Regions from separate parts of the Undibacterium sp. JH2W genome, predicted to be linked through region 3. Evidence: predicted binding sites of a transcription regulator. Region 3 holds the regulator's gene; each other region holds the start of a gene.
What was found. The regulator LexA, encoded in region 3, represses DNA repair genes until DNA is damaged. The targets are predictions, from matches to a motif close to ACTGTATNNNNATACAGT.
Positions count from the first base shown of each region.

Region 1: a site for LexA is predicted at 802-819, ahead of imuA (translesion DNA synthesis-associated protein ImuA). Genes of this name have one in related genera too.
Region 2: a site for LexA is predicted at 1,120-1,137, ahead of recA (recombinase RecA). Genes of this name have one in related genera too.

Region 1 covers NZ_JBMPOT010000009.1:32,958-35,231, reverse strand. Annotated here, with positions in the region: gene ACO0LC_RS14660 (Y-family DNA polymerase) at 1-161, opposite strand, end outside; gene imuA (translesion DNA synthesis-associated protein ImuA) at 64-792, opposite strand; gene ACO0LC_RS14650 (hypothetical protein) at 1,033-1,260, shown strand; gene ACO0LC_RS14645 (nuclear transport factor 2 family protein) at 1,398-1,892, opposite strand; gene ACO0LC_RS14640 (winged helix-turn-helix transcriptional regulator) at 1,952-2,274, shown strand, end outside.
Region 2 covers NZ_JBMPOT010000012.1:92,550-94,823, forward strand. Annotated here, with positions in the region: gene recA (recombinase RecA) at 9-1,052, opposite strand; gene ACO0LC_RS18885 (TonB-dependent receptor plug domain-containing protein) at 1,616-2,274, shown strand, end outside.
Region 3 covers NZ_JBMPOT010000023.1:39,986-42,259, forward strand. Annotated here, with positions in the region: gene lon (endopeptidase La) at 1-956, shown strand, start outside; gene lexA (transcriptional repressor LexA) at 1,125-1,781, opposite strand; gene rpsF (30S ribosomal protein S6) at 2,045-2,274, shown strand, end outside.

The DNA.
Region 1 (2,274 bases), on a different contig from region 3:
CCTTGATGGAGTATCACACTGACTTGCGTCTCTTGCTGAGCAAACAAGGGGGTGACAAACACCTCAAGCTGGAGTAAAGGCAGATGAACGGCTATCCACAGTGGTGGGCAAGTTGCCATAGTTTGTCGCAAGGTTTTCTTTGCCAGGATGAGCATAGGCATACAAATAAGGATGATCTGGCAAATGCAATGCCAGCGGCGCATCGTGCTGGCTGCCACGGCGCTTGAGTATGCCCAGCTCCAGGCCATATTGACTGGTTTGCACACTCAATCGCAAGGGAGCAGGAGAGGCTTGCTGTGCCGCCCGCATGTCACGTATCAAAAAAAATAAGGTCTCAGAGCTTTGCGCGGCCAGATGCAAACGACGCAAAGCTTCACTGCGGATGCTGGATGTCCAGAACAACAGCGCACCACAACTGCTATTGCGCAACACCTGTTCAGCCGCCCACAAGGCATCCACATGCTTTTGGCAGCGTATCCAGATCAACTGCGATGATTGCAAACCTGTACATGCAAAAGCCAATGCTTGCGGTACATAAGGGGGCGTCAATAAAACAATGGGACGTCCATCAAGCTGGCTCAATGCGGGTTTAAGCAAGCTGAGTTCGGCAGTGCCAATCTGTGGCAGCAAAATCTCGGTTAATTGCCCTTGTGGCCAGCCATTGCCAGGCAGTTCATTATTGAGTTCTGCATAGCCACTGGGCAAATAGCCGCCATGACCACGCGCCAGCTGCGATGCACGCCACAGTGCGGGGTGTATACGTTCAGGAGGAAGTGAGGAAACCTGGGTCATATTGCATATACTGATTAAATATACAGTATATGTAATATGGCGAAAGACTTCAAAGTTTATTTTATGTGCCCGTACTATGTGACTGGAGCAAGAGATTGCAGGAGATGAGAAAACCACAGTGTTACATAATACTGATAGTATATACAGTAGTTTGTGTTAAAGTTCGTTCCATGGATGAACGCATGGCTGTTTTGATGACCGTTCCTCTATCACATACCAACCGATATGGAGATTGAAATTATGGCAAACCTCGAACAGTCCTTTGATACGCGCTTCAGCCTGCAATTCGCCCCGACATCATTTTTGATGCGCCTGGGTCGTCGCGAAATATTTGTTTGCCGCGACTTTAGACAGCGCTCTTATTATGTCAATCCGGTACTGGATTGCAGTACCGGTATACAAGCCGGGCATCTGGAAGTGCTGCTGTTTCGCAAATGGCTGATCATTTTATCCAAGGCCAACTGGTAAGCAGGTTATTAGTTTATCCCCACAGAATGAACAAATTTTTGCTGTAAACAGATCCAAGATATTGGACGGGTTTGTTTGCAGCAAGTTGCGTCTGTCAGAAATAGATTTTTGGCAAATATACATCTGAATATCTGTGCCTATGCACGCAAGAAAGGTCCTGTGCCAGGCCAGGTCTGATCAGTTATAGGGGCCGCCAATGCTTCATCGCATCCTTGTGTTGCACTCCAGGCCAGATAGCGGCTACAACGCTGTATATCTTCCAGGGTCTGGATGTAAGTGACTTTCCCCCAGCGCATACGCATGAATTGCATCACTACATTCTTGTAGGGCCCATTCGGCTGATGCGGCACAATAAAGTCGAGTACGGCATGAATGCGGGTACCCCACGGCGGCCCCAGTACAGCAACTTCCTTTACCTCAAAATGAAAGCCTGGAAACAAGCGGTATAGGCGTTCCCACCACAAAGCCATGGACGCGCGAGAATTGCGCAGGCCAGAAATTGGCGAATCCCCTTTAAATCGATATGTAAAATCAGTGGCCAGGCCATTTAGCATCAAGCTGACATCGCCTGCGTTGATGGCGGCAAAGATCTTGCGTAATTTATTCTCAACGATATAAGCATACATAGTCATCTTTCACTGGCATAATGCAAGTAATATAAATTGATAACTTGCATCAAGCAAGCTAAATTATGGAGCGCAGTTCTTTTTCTGACTTTTCCTGTTCAATTGCCCGGACGCTGGAGGTCATCGGTGAGTGGTGGACCTTGCTAATTTTGCGCGATCTGTTTTTGGGTTTTGAACGTTTTGATGATATTCAGCGTAATCTTGGCGTGGCATCCAATATCCTGACCGCCCGCCTGAAAAAAATGATGGAGCAGGGCATTGTTGAGCGTAAGTCAGACACTCAGGACAAACGGGTCTGGCGCTACAGCCTTACCCAACAGGGGCGGGATTTGTATCCCGTATTACTGGCACTGACTGCCTGGGGAGATAAATGGCGCACGGCAGAAGG
Region 2 (2,274 bases), on a different contig from region 3:
GCTTCAGCTTATTCAGCCGTTGCCGCCGACGGCATCAACAAAGGCACGCCCAGATGCAAGCGCACTTTGTTTTCAATTTCAAATGACAGCTCAGGACGCTCTTTCAGATAAGTACGTGCATTGTCCTTACCCTGACCGATACGCTCACCGTTATAGCTATACCAGGCACCAGCTTTTTCTATGATTTTGGCATCCGCCGCCAGATCCAGAATCTCACCTTCGCGTGAAGTACCTTCACCATACATGATGTCAAAGTGTGCTTCCTTGAATGGTGGCGCCACCTTGTTCTTGACAACCTTGACCTTGGTTTCATTACCCACCACTTCATCACCCGACTTGATAGAGCCAGTGCGGCGGATATCGAGACGCACGGAAGCATAAAACTTCAACGCATTACCGCCTGTCGTGGTTTCAGGGCTGCCAAACATGACACCAATTTTCATACGGATCTGGTTAATAAAGATCACCAGGGTATTGGTACGCTTGATACTGCCCGTCAGCTTACGTAAAGCCTGGGACATCAGACGTGCTTGCAGACCAGGCAAAGAATCACCCATGTCGCCTTCAATCTCGGCACGTGGCGTCAATGCCGCGACCGAGTCAATGACTACCAGATCGACGCTACCAGAACGCACCAGCGCATCGGTAATTTCCAGCGCTTGCTCACCTGTATCAGGCTGTGAAATCAGCAAATCAGACAGATTCACACCCAGTTTTTGAGCGTAACCAACGTCCAGCGCATGTTCAGCATCGATAAATGCACAAGTACCGCCCAGCTTTTGCATTTCAGCAATCGCTTGTAGCGTCAATGTGGTTTTACCAGAAGATTCAGGACCATAAATCTCAACCACGCGGCCACGTGGCAAGCCACCGACGCCCAGCGCGATATCCAGCCCCAGAGAGCCAGTAGAAACAACCTGCACCTCTTCCACCACTTCACCGTCGGCCATGCGCATGACCGAACCTTTACCAAACTGCTTTTCTATCTGTGCCAGCGCTGCTGCAAGTGCCTTTGCTTTTTCTGAGGCATTTTCTGGTTTCTTATCGTCCATACATTCTTTCATTCAATAAGCGGCGGGTGGAAAAGGAATACAGGCTTAATTTCCTGCGATTTGCAGTACTGTATAAAAAAACAGTGATTTATGCAAGCGACTTTTTGCATAGATTGTTGAACAGAGGATTTTACAGCGAAGTGTTGGCAATCATCTAATTATTATTCGTTTAACAAAATTTATCGAAATTCATTTAAGTCTGAACTTTGTTCATTTAACTCTGAACTCTTGCGGATAATGATGCGTTAAATATTGCGCCATCCAAGATCTTGTTTGTTGGAGACACGCTGCTGGCTGATTATATCGGCCCCCAAAGCATTGGTATGTGCAGCGTGCATTTAAACCGGAAAAATACTCCTTCGACAAATTCTACGATTAATTCGTTGGCAGAATTAGTGGAGAATTAAACACATTACAAATGCTAATTTGGATTCCGCAAAGCTGCTTCCCGCGCTTCTGGCATAAAAACACCATTCTTGACAACACTGGCGTAGCGCCAGATAATTTTCCGGGAAGAAGACAAAACGCGTATCGTATTCACTTTATCATCAGATAAATTTCTAATGCCTCGTCGTCTCCTCGTTTCCTTGCTCACCACCGGCATCATTCACGCACAAAAGGAAGCAGCCGCACAGGCTGATACCACGCCGGTGGCCAAAGAATCTGCAGCGGCAGTCGCGCCAAAAGATGCAGCGCCAGCGACGCCGTCGGTTGAAATCCGCGGTGCTGTCGATGCGATACGCCGCAACGAAACCGCCACCAAGATCGTCGTCACCAATGAAGAGCTGGTCAAATACGGAGACCAGAACGTGCTCGACGCGATGAAGCGCCTGCCCGGCGTGACTGTGCAAGGCACCAGTGTGCGCATGCGCGGTCTTGGCAATGGCTACACGCAGGTTCTGGTCAATGGTGAGCGCCCGTCGGCTGGCTTCTCGCTCGATACGCTGGCACCAGACATGGTGGAGCGGGTAGAGATCGTGCGCGCTGCCACTGCCGAATTCAGCACTCAGGCGATCGCTGGTACCATCAACATCGTGCTCAAAAGGGCAGTTGCCAAGGATAGCAGCGAAGTGAAGGTGCTCGTTGGTGGTGCCCATGGTCAGCGCAATGCCAGCACCAATCTATCAACCTCGGACCGCGCGGACAAGCTGTCCTATACGCTTGATGCCAACTTGAATTTCAACCGGAATATCAATCCGTCGTACAGCACCGTTGAGGCCCA
Region 3 (2,274 bases):
GTCTGTCAGGTTATACCGAGGATGAAAAAACCAGCATTGCACAACGTTATCTGCTGCCTAAGCAAATCAAGAATAATGGTTTGAAAGAGGGCGAGATCACTGTGGCAGAAAGTGCTTTGCGCGACATCATTCGCTATTACACACGTGAAGCTGGCGTGCGTTCTCTGGAAAGGGAAATCTCCAAGATTTGCCGCAAGGTCGTGAAAATGCTCTTGTTGAAAAAGACCGAGAAAAAAGCCACGGTCAATTCCAAGAACCTGGATAAATACCTGGGTGTACGTCGCTATGACTTTGGTGTTGCCGTTAAAGATAACCAGATTGGTCAGGTAGTTGGTTTGGCCTGGACTGAAGTGGGCGGCGATTTGCTGACCATAGAAGCCGTGGCTATGCCTGGTAAAGGTGGCGTTATCCGCACCGGTACTCTGGGCGACGTCATGAAAGAATCGATAGAAGCAGCCCGCACTGTAGTGCGCAGTCGTGCCAAGCGTCTGGGTATCAAGGCGGACGTTTTCGAGAAGAGTGATATCCATATCCACGTACCTGAAGGCGCTACACCGAAAGATGGCCCATCTGCTGGTATCGCCATGACCACGGCTTTGGTATCGGTTTTCACTGGTATTCCAGTGCGTGCTGATGTCGCCATGACAGGTGAGATTACCTTGCGCGGTGAAGTATTGCCTATCGGTGGCTTGAAAGAGAAATTGCTGGCCGCTCACCGTGGTGGTATCAAGACTGTGTTGATACCTGAGGAAAATGCCAAGGATCTGACCGAGATTCCGGACAATGTCAAAAACAAACTGGAAATCATTCCGGTTCGTTGGATAGACAAAGTCCTGGAAATCGCTCTGGAAACCCAGCCTGTTCCTCTGATTGATGAACCAGTTCCAGTGGCAGCGGCGACACCTGCAGCCACCTCAACTGAAACGCCTGCAGATACTACCGTAGTTAAGCACTAAAGTTCTTGAACACTAAGTTGTCGCTCTGAAATAAAAAACGTCCGGATATCCGGACGTTTTTTTATGTCTGCTGCCGATGAGTGTCTGTTGTCAGGCAATAATTAATGTGCCTGAGATGCTGACTGGGCATGGTGCAATTGGAAAGGCTGAATCGCGCCCGGTCTGACCTCAAACCCAATTGCGCATAAGGCCAACCGCCAAGCCTTCCAAGGCGAAATCTTCTTCAGTATCCCCAATTTTAATGACAGGGTAATCCGGGTTTTCCGGCATCAGTTCTATCAGGCTGCCAGTCTTCTTGTAACGTTTGACGGTCACGTCATCACCCAGGCGTGCCACCACGATCTGGCCATTGCGAGCACTGTCGGCTTTTTTGACTGCCAGCAAGTCACCATCGAGTATGCCAGCATCACGCATGGACATACCGCGCACCTTGAGTAAGAAGTCTGGTTTGGCAGAGAACAGGGCCGGGTCCACATGGTAAGTAGATTCGATATGTTCGCTCGCCAGTATTGGCGAGCCGGCAGCAACGCGGCCAACCAGTGGCAGGGCAAGTTGCAATAGGGCGGGGTGGGGCAGCGCCAGTTGTTTGCCTGTGATATGGCTGGACAACTCAGACTCCAGCAGGCGTATGCCGCGTGAAGTGCCTGCTGCAATTTCTATGACGCCTTTGCGAGCCAGAGCTTGCAGATGTTCTTCCGCTGCATTGGTTGAGCGAAACCCCAATTCTGTCGCAATTTCTGCACGAGTGGGGGGGAAGCCCGTGTTTTGAATGGCGTCTTTAATCAGGTTCAGGATTTGCTCCTGGCGGGCAGTGAGTTTGAGCATGGCGTTTTCTAGTGTTGAGATGCTGTATATACAAGCAGTCTGTATTTTTATACAGTAAAGCTGAATATGCAAGTGAAAATCCCTGAGATCGCCAGTAAATGTGAAAAAATACCTCACTATTAATGGAAAAACGGCCTATAACTTAGCTAAGCCACTGATCCAATTGATCAATATGAAAAACTGGGTTATTATTATCGGCTTTCCTCTTCCCGCACTCGTCTTGACGCCGAGGCGGGCTATTTTATTGTCCACAAGGAGAATATATGCGTCATTATGAAATCGTATTTATCGTACATCCAGATCAGAGCGAGCAAGTTCCTGCAATGATCGAGCGCTACAAGGCAAGTGTTGTAGCCCGTGGTGGTCAAATCCATCGCGTTGAAGACTGGGGCCGTCGTCAATTGGCTTACATGATTCAAAAACTGGCAAAAGCACACTATGTTTGCTTGAACATCGAATGCGATGCTGAAACTCTGCTCGAGTTGGAAACAGC